Linked DNA regions of Collimonas fungivorans Ter331. The protein of the gene in region 1 interacts with the protein of each later gene in a pairwise test. Links are inferred from orthologs where the notes say so. Each region holds a gene or a part of one and is shown on either strand. Other genes may lie near its edges.

Region 1 (5,120 bases):
TCAGCGAAAACGGCGGCGTGTGCGGTCCGATGATGACGCCGGCGACGATGTAGCCAAGCACCACCGGTTGCTTGAAACGGTTGAACAGCACCGTCACGACGCCGGCGATCAGCATGATCACGGCCAGATCCTGGATGAACGTTTCTACCGCATGGTGCATGGGTCGATTTCCGAAGTAAGCAAGATTGGACAGGCGCACAAGCAGCAGCGGCAGGCGCCGCCATGCTTGGCTTTCTTGCAATTATATATTGCCAGCGACAACCGGCATCGCATTCAGCCTCTCAGGGCTGAATGAAAGCTTGCGATTCGCGCAGATGCGGGAAAACCGCAAATCAGTCGTCGTGGTTGGGATCCAGCTCGGGGAACAGCACTTCGGTAAAACCGAAGCGAGTGAAATCCTTGATCCGCATCGGATACAAGATGCCGTTCAGATGATCGGTCTCATGCTGCACGACACGCGCATGAAAACCATCGACGTCGCGGCTGATGGCTGCGCCAGTCTGGTCGAAGCCTTCGTAATGCAGGCTGGTCCAGCGCGGCACCACGCCGCGCAGGCCCGGCACCGACAGGCAGCCTTCCCAGCCGTCTTCGGTGTCGTCGGACAGCGGCCGCAGCACCGGATTGATCAGCACCGTTTCCGGCACCGCCGGCGCATCCGGATAACGCACGTTGTTCTTGAAACCGAAAATCACCAGCTGCAGGTTGACGCCGATCTGCGGCGCCGCCAGGCCGGCGCCGTTGGCCGCATACATGGTGTCGAACATGTCGGCGATCAGCGCTTCCAGTTCCGGCGTGCCGAAGGCAGTGACCGGCTCGGCTTGCCGCAGCAGGCGAGGATCGCCCATTTTCAGGATTTCACGAACGGTCATGGCGCGATCTTCAGTAGGATTATTTGAATTGTTTCAGGTACTCGGCAAACTCCGGACCGGTTTCCGGATGTTTCAAGCCCATCGCCAGCGTCGCCTGCAGATAACCCAGCTTGGAGCCGCAATCATAACGCTGGCCGGCGTAGCGGTAAGCCAGCACACGCTCTTTTTTCATCAATGCGGCAATGCCGTCGGTCAGCTGGATCTCGCCGCCGGCGCCCTTTCCCAGGCCTTCCAGGCAATCGAAAATACCGTTGGTCAGCACATAGCGGCCGACCACCGCCAGGGTGGAAGGCGCCTGGTCGGGCTGCGGTTTTTCAACGATGCTGTTGACCTTTTCCAGGTCGGTCTTGTAGGCATCGATGCTGACGATGCCGTACTGCTTGGTGTCGGCGCGCGGCACGTCCTGCACTGCCAGCATGCTCGACTTTTCGGCGGCGAAGATATCGGTCATCTGCGCCAGCACAGGTTTTTGTCCGGCCGCCACATCCATGAAATCGTCGGCCAGCAGCACCGCAAAAGGATCGTCGCCGACCACCGGACGCGCGCACAACACTGCATGTCCCAAGCCCAGCATTTCCGACTGGCGTATGAAAATGCAATTGATGTGCTTGGGAATGACGTTCTGCACCAGCTCCAGCAAGCGCGCCTTGCCGGCCGCTTCCAGTTCGGTTTCCAGCTCGTAGGCCTTGTCGAAGTGATCCTCGATCGCGCGCTTGTTGCGGCCGGTGATGAACACCATGTCGGTGATGCCGGCGGCGACAGCTTCTTCCACTGCGTACTGGATCAAGGGCTTGTCGACGATAGGCAGCATTTCTTTCGGCTGCGCCTTGGTGGCAGGCAAAAAACGACTGCCCAGGCCGGCGACGGGAAATACGGCTTTTCTAATCTTGGTCATGATCGCTTTCTTCTAAAAGAGTGCGGAGTCCGTCCTCATCCAGGATAGGGATGTTCAGTTCTTCCGCTTTAGTCAGTTTGCTGCCGGCTTCAGCGCCCGCGACCACATAACTGGTCTTCTTGGAAACCGATCCTGTCACTTTACCGCCAGCCGCCTCAATCATGGCAGCGGCGGCATCGCGCGTCAGGGTCGGCAGGCTGCCGGTCAGCACGAAGGTCTTGCCTAACAAGAACTTGGACCCGCCGGCAGCCGGCAAGTTCTCCGGCCAGTGGATTCCGGCTGCCCGCAACTGTTCGACCAGCTCCCGGTTCAGCGGATCGGCAAAGAAAGCGAGCAATGATCGTGCCACCACAGGGCCGATATCGGCAACTTCCAGCAGCTGTTCCTCGGAAGCCTGCAATAAACCGTCGATGTTGCCGAAGTGCGCCGCCAGCTCTTTCGCCGTTGCCTCGCCCACATGGCGGATGCCGAGCGCATAAATGAAACGGCCCAGCGTGGTCGATTTCGATTTTTCCAGCGCAGACATGACATTCTGCGCCGATTTGTCGGCCATGCGGTCCAGCGCCGCCAGTTTCACCAGGCCCAGCTTGTACAGGTCGGCCGCCGTATGGATGAGGTCGCGATCGACCAACTGTTCGATCAACTGGTCGCCCAGGCCTTCGATATCCATCGCCCGGCGCGATGCAAAATGCTGCAAGCCGCCCTTGCGTTGTGCCGCGCACTTGACCCAGCCGCCCGAGCAGCGCGCGATAGCCTCATCTTCCAGCTTGACGATGGCAGAGCCGCAAATCGGACACTCGCTCGGCATGACAAACGACTGTGCGTCCGCCGGCCGCAGTTCCGGCACAAAGGAAACCACTTCCGGGATCACGTCGCCGGCGCGGCGCACGATCACGGTGTCGCCGATATGGATATCCTTGCGCCGCACTTCGTCTTCATTGTGCAGGGTGGCGTTGGTCACCGTGACGCCGCCGACAAACACCGGCGCCAGCCGCGCCACCGGAGTGACAGCGCCGGTGCGGCCGATCTGCACTTCGATGCCCAGCACCTGGGTGGTGGCTTCTTCCGCCGGGAATTTATGCGCCAGCGCAAAACGCGGCGCGCGCGATACGAATCCCAAGGTCTGCTGCTGCAGCAGGCGATTCACCTTGTACACCACGCCGTCGATTTCGTAAGGCAGTTGCGGACGCTTGCCGCCGATATCGCGGAAAAAATCCAGCAGGCCGCTGGCGCCCTTGACGACACCGCGTTCCTTGCAGACCGGCAGCCCGAGCTGACTGTACCAGTCCAGCAGCGCCGAATGCGACGGCGGCATGTCGGCGCCTTCCAGCATGCCGATGCCGTAGGCGAAAAAGCGCAAGGTGCGCTGCGCCGTGATGCGCGAATCGAGCTGGCGCAAACTGCCGGCGGCGGCATTGCGCGGATTGGCGAATTCTTTCATCTCGGCCTCGCGCTGGCGGGCGTTGAGCTTGGCGAAATCGTCCTTGAACATCAGCACTTCGCCACGCACGTCCAATACCTTGGGCGGATGCTCGGTATGCAGCCGCAGCGGAATCGCGCGCACGGTGCGGATGTTGCTGGTGACGTTTTCGCCGGTGGTGCCGTCGCCGCGAGTGGCGGCCTGCACCAGCACGCCGTCTTCGTAGCGCAGGTTGATCGCCAGGCCGTCGAACTTCAACTCGGCGGCGTACTCGATGTCGCTGTCGGCCTGGGTGTCGAGGCCATCCCTGACACGGCGGTCGAACTCGATGATGTCGTTGTCTTCAAAGCCGTTGCCCAGGGACAGCATGGGTATCGAATGCGTCACCTGCTCGAACAGCGGCAACGGTGCGGCGCCTACGCGCTGAGTCGGCGAATCCGGCGTATTGAGTTCCGGATGGGCCTGCTCCAGCGCCTGCAATTCACGGAACAGCTGATCGTATTCAGCATCCGGAATCGAGGGGTTGTCGAGCACGTAATAGGAGTGATTGTGGCGGTTCAGCTCGGCTGCCAGCCAGGCGGCGCGCGAGCGCCATTCGGCGGCATCGGGAGTGTTTCCCGGGCCGCCTGCTTGTGATGATATTGGGGACATGATTAACTGAATAGACGCAAAGCCCGAATCGAGCCGGCTGGAATTTCAGCGGCATCCATTTCACGGTAAAAGGCATCGACCTGACCGGCGATCTCGGCCAGCTGCACATCGGCCAGAGGCTGGTTGCTATCGTCGACCAGCACACCGCCGAGGCGCGCCGCCAATGAACGTGCGCAAGCCACCATCGCGCCGTAACCGTCGCGGTCCGGCGCCACCCGCGGCACGTCGAGCAGCAAGGTCAGGCGGCTGGTGGTTTCAGCAACCGCACTGGCATTGGTGGACAAAGAAAACAGCAGGCCGCCCTCGCCATCCGACATCACCATGCGGCCTTCCGGCCGCGCATCGAAGCCCTGGCGGGTCAGCGCCGCCAGCAAGGTGCTGATGGCCCACGGCGCACCGTTGGACTGGATATTCACGCCCAGCTGGGCATCGTGTTCGATCACGAACTGATGCAAGGAGCGCGCGGTGTGCATCACTTCCGACATGTCCGGCAGATCCGGTTCGGCGCCCAGGTCGTCGGCGATCTGGCGCAAGCGGCTGACCAGTTCCGAATATTCGATTTCGTTGAGCGGATTGGTGCGGTTGGCGAGCTGCACTCCGGCCAGCAGTGTGCTGTAAATGCCGCCATGCGCCACCGGCTCCCATTCGCCGTTGGCGTCTTCGCCGATGAAATGGATAGGCTTGTTGCCGACGTGGCGCAAGCTTTGCAGCGCCGGCAAGGCCTTGTCGCCGCGCACCGGGGCTTCCAGCACCAGCGGGATGGCGCAATCGATCAGTTCGTCTACCGGCAGGTCCTTGCGCACCGCCTGCGCCGGCGCCGGATTGCCGAGCTGCGGTTCGATTGCCTGCTGTTCGGCGCTCTGCTCCAGGTCGTCGCGCGGCAGCGCATCGGCATCCGGCTCGGTTTCGAACAGCTTGGGTTCATGACGGGGCGGCGCTTCGCCGCTGTCTTTGCCCGCAGCTTTGCCGGGAGTCATCAAGACATCGTCATGCGATCCGGAAAACGCGCGCTCAACACTCTTCTTGGCTTTGTATTCCTGCCATTTGTTATAGGAAATGACGCCGACAAGAAACGCGCCTCCGATGATAAACAGGCTTGCTTGTAGATCTGTCATTCTGTTGATGCCTTAATAGCCTGCGCCGCCGTGCAAACGGTCAACGGGCTGTGAATTCGCGATTGAAATCGTGGACTGGTCATTGATTGAATCCGAGGAAAAAACACTTCTAAAATAGTTGTCAGTGACCGCGTATATGGTTATTTCTTATTTAAAACCCAAAGTACTCC
Region 2 (4,131 bases), 3.0 Mb from region 1 along the record:
GTCGCGATACAGCAGCACTTCTTCCGCAGCCTTGGACAGCTCTTGCGACGAGTTGTAGCTGATGTCGCGTTTCAGCGTGATCTGGGTGGCTGGCAGCAACTCTTTCTTTTGGGCGTCGGTGACGCGGAAAGTCAGCCGGTAATACAGCATGTATTCGCTGGCGCGGCCCGAACTGTTGGTAGTCAGGACCACTTTTTCACGCGTCTCGGCCAGCACTTCCAGGGTTGCCTCGGCGCCTTCGGCGGAAGTCAGCACCTGGGTATTGCCGCTGGCCAGGATATTGCGCTTGAGCTCGATGCCCAGCGGCGAGTTGGCGCCGAAGGTCATGTACAGCGACTTGAACGGCAAATTGGCCGAGCCGCGCAGATGGAAGCCGCAGGCGGACAGCACTGCCGTCATGGCCAGTATCAGCAGCCAGGTGCGGGAAGCGGCGGGCATTCTAAGAGGCGTTCTATGCAACATTCGGGCATTCCTTGTTTCAAGATTCAGGCCGGACCTGGTAGTCCGGCCCTCAGTTAGGCGACGATATTCAGGCGACGATATTGACCAGTTTTCCCGGCACCACGATGATCTTCTTCGGCGCGCCTTCCAGGTATTTCTGGACGCTCTCGTTGGCCAGCGCGGCTGCTTCGATGCTGGCCTTGTCGGCGTCCTTGGCGACGGTGATGCTGCCGCGCAGCTTGCCGTTGACCTGGATCATCATTTCGATTTCGCTCTGTTCCAACGCCTTGCCGTCCACCTGCGGCCAGCTGGCGTCGAGGATGTCGCCATGCACGGCGGCAAAGCCGAGTTCCTGCCACAGCGCATGGGTGATGTGCGGCGCCACAGGATTGAGCACGCGCAGGAAAATCGACAAGCCTTCGGTCAGGACCGCATTGCTGGCCGCTGACTGGTCAAGCTTGGCGGCTTCCAGCGTGTTCAGCATTTTCATGCAGGCCGACACCACGGTGTTGTACTGGATCCGCTTCAAGTCGTGGTCGGCTTGCTGCAAGATCTTGTGCACTTCGCGGCGCAAGGTTTTCTGCACATCGTTCAGGCCGGAAAAATCGGCAGCGGCGGCGGGCGCGATGCTGGCGGCGCGGGCGTAGCTGAAGGCCCAGACCCGGCGCAGGAAGCGGTTGGCGCCTTCCACCCCGGTGCCCGACCATTCCAGGGTCTGCTCCGGCGGCGAGGCGAACATGGTGAACAGGCGCGCGGTGTCGGCGCCGTACTGGTCGATCTGGGCTTGCGGATCGATGCCGTTGTTCTTCGATTTCGACATCTTTTCGGTGCCGCCGATTTCCACCGGCTTGCCGTCGGTCTTCAGGATGGCGGTCAGCGGCCGGCCTTTGTCGTCGAAGGTCAGTTCGACGTCTTCCGGGTTGAGCCAGGTTTTCTTGCCGCTGGCGTCTTCGCGGAAATAGGTTTCATTGAGCACCATGCCTTGCGTCAGCAGGTTGGCGAACGGCTCGTCGAACTTGACCAGGCCAAAGTCGCGCATGACCTTGGTCCAGAAACGGGCGTACAGCAGATGCAGCACGGCGTGTTCGATGCCGCCGATATACTGGTCCATCGGCATCCAGTAATCGTTGCGCGAATCGACCATGGCGTCGTTGCTGTTTGGCGAGCAATAGCGCATGTAATACCAGGACGAGTCGACGAAGGTGTCCATGGTGTCGGTTTCGCGCCGCGCCGGCTTGCCGCACTGCGGGCAGTCGACGTGCAGGAATTTTTCATGCTTGTTGAGCGGATTGCCGCTGCCGTCCGGCACGCAGTCTTCCGGCAAGATCACCGGCAAGTCTTTTTCGGGCACCGGCACGTCGCCGCAGTCGGCGCAGTGGATGATGGGGATAGGCGTGCCCCAGTAGCGCTGGCGCGAGATGCCCCAGTCGCGCAGGCGATAGGTGATTTTCTTTTCGCCGAGGCCGTGCGCGGCCAGGTCAGCGGCGACCGCATCGACCGCTTCCTGGTAGTGCAGGCCGTCGTATTTGCCGGAATCGACGCAGACGCCGTTTTCCTTGTCGGCGTACCAGTCGTGCCAGCTTTCCTCGGAATAGGTCTTGCCTGCCAGCGCAATCACCGGACGGATCGGCAGTACGTATTTCTGGGCGAACGCGAAGTCGCGCTCGTCGTGCGCCGGCACGCCCATCACGGCGCCGTCGCCGTAGGTGATCAGGACATAGTTGCCGACCCAGACTTCGATCAACTGGCCGGTCAATGGATGCGACACGTACAGGCCGGTCGGCATGCCTTTCTTTTCCATGGTCGCCATGTCGGCTTCGATGACGCTGCCCTTTTTGCATTCGGCGATGAATTCAGCCAGTTCCGGATTGCTTTTGGCGGCGAAGGTGGCCAGCGCATGTTCCGGCGCCACCGCGCAGAAGGTCACGCCCTTGATGGTGTCGGCGCGGGTGGTGAAGACCCACAGCTTGCCGTCCTGGATCAGCTTGCCGTCTTCTTCGATCTTGTGCGGGAAGGCAAAGCGCACGCCGGTCGACTTGCCGATCCAGTTGGCCTGCATCAGGCGCACCCGTTCCGGCCAGCCCGGCAGCTTGGTTTCGACATGCTCCAGCAATTCTTCGGCGTAGTCGGTGATCTTGGCGTAGTACATCGGGATTTCGCGCTTTTCGATCAGCGCGCCCGAACGCCAGCCGCGGCCGTCGACTACTTGCTCGTTGGCCAGCACGGTTTGGTCGACCGGGTCCCAGTTCACGGTGCCGGTCTTTTTGTAGATGATGCCTTGCTCCAGCATCTTCAGGAACATCCACTGGTTCCACTTGTAGTATTCCGGCGTGCAGGCGGTCATTTCGCGCGACCAGTCGATCGCCAGCCCCATCGCTTCCATCTGCTTCTTCATGTGCGCGATGTTGGCATAGGTCCATTGCGCCGGCGGCACGTTATTGGCCATTGCAGCGTTTTCCGCCGGCATGCCGAAGGCATCCCAGCCCATCGGCATCAGCACGTTGTAGCCGTTCATGCGCAGGTAACGGTACATCACGTCGTTGATGGTGTAGTTGCGCACGTGGCCCATGTGCAGCTTGCCCGAAGGATAAGGCAGCATCGAGCAGGCATAGAATTTCTTCTTCTCTTGGCCGTGCCGGTCCTTGGCGTGTTCGACGGTCTTGTAGGCGTCGATAGCATGCCAGTGGTCTTGTGCTGATTTTTCGACGTCGGTAGGGCTGTATTTTTCTTGCATGGCTGGAGCTAAAGACTAGCGCTAAAAGGTGAATGTTATTCCGCTTTGCAAAAAGACAAGGCGCCGAATCGTCGGCAGCAAATCATGCGTCGGCCGGACGGATTCGATAATCTTGTCGTTGCGAATCGAAATGGGAACGTGCTGAGCCAATATTCATGGCATCCGAACCAGTGATTATACTGGTTCGGATGCCGCTTTAGCGCAAAGGGGCCGTCAGGGAGCGCGGAGTCGCGCGTTGAGTCGAGCAATACCGGCCGGCAGGCCGTAAAGCCGCGTTGCTTCAGGCGCCGTGGAAGCTGACAAAGCCGTCCAGCGCGGCTTGGACCGCGCGTTCGGTCAGTTCAATGCGTTTGCGCGCTTCCGAGCGCTTGTGCGAGGGGATTTCCTGGAGGTTGGGGGCGGGGATGACCTCGCAGCAGAGCTGGTATTCGCCGTCGGGACGGCGGATTGCGCCTATTTCTTCCCAAAAATCATCATAATCGGCAAGCACCTTGCCGGTGCGGATCTGGTGGAACAGGACCCGATTCCGGTTGCCCACCAGGATCAGCTTCTTGCAGCCGTAGGCGCGGCCGATTTCCCGCACCAGCCGCAGCATCAAGCTCTTCGGCCGCAGGCCGAACATGTCGCGGGTAGCGTTACGCACCCGTTCCTGGGCGTCGCTGCCGCGCGGGCCTTGCAGGCAGCCGACGCCGATGCAGGGGACCATTTCGTTGCCGTAAAAAGTGAAAGCCACCGAGAACAGGCGCTGCTGGTCGCTGCACAGCTCCAGCGCCAGCTCGCCCTCGCGGTCCAGGGTGGCGATCGACGACAGCCGGATTTCATAGGCGGCTCCGGATTTGCCGCTGAAGCTGCCCAGCAGCAGCGGTGCTTGCGCTGCCCGCAGAACCAGGGGGCCGAGGCCTTGCCGCAAGATGAAATCGTAGTGGCTGACCAGGATATTCATCCGGTCCTGGCTA

What was found. The genes of interacting proteins can lie anywhere in the genome.
Region 2: the proteins of ligA (region 1) and leuS interact in binary tests that used the Escherichia coli proteins (3 or more experiments, as listed by UniProt). The link is inferred for Collimonas fungivorans Ter331 from one-to-one orthologs.

Annotation. Positions count from the first base shown.
Region 1 is NC_015856.1:1,518,597-1,523,716, reverse strand. The notes cover bases 1,294-4,245. They hold ligA (NAD-dependent DNA ligase LigA), read right to left. Parts: upstream 3,836-4,245; coding sequence 1,751-3,835; downstream 1,294-1,750. Other genes in these bases: CFU_RS06670 (cell division protein ZipA C-terminal FtsZ-binding domain-containing protein), read right to left, coding at 3,838-4,245; galU (UTP--glucose-1-phosphate uridylyltransferase GalU), read right to left, coding at 1,294-1,764. Also shown: CFU_RS06690 (cation:proton antiporter), read right to left, coding at 1-160; def (peptide deformylase), read right to left, coding at 333-869; more of galU, read right to left, coding at 889-1,293; more of CFU_RS06670, read right to left, coding at 4,246-4,950. UniProt on the Escherichia coli protein: DNA ligase that catalyzes the formation of phosphodiester linkages between 5'-phosphoryl and 3'-hydroxyl groups in double-stranded DNA using NAD as a coenzyme and as the energy source for the reaction.
Region 2 is NC_015856.1:4,540,060-4,544,190, reverse strand. The notes cover bases 330-3,497. They hold leuS (leucine--tRNA ligase), read right to left. Parts: upstream 3,176-3,497; coding sequence 530-3,175; downstream 330-529. Other genes in these bases: CFU_RS20115 (DUF535 family protein), read right to left, coding at 3,456-3,497; lptE (LPS assembly lipoprotein LptE), read right to left, coding at 330-438. In the rest of the region: more of lptE, read right to left, coding at 1-329; more of CFU_RS20115, read right to left, coding at 3,498-4,131.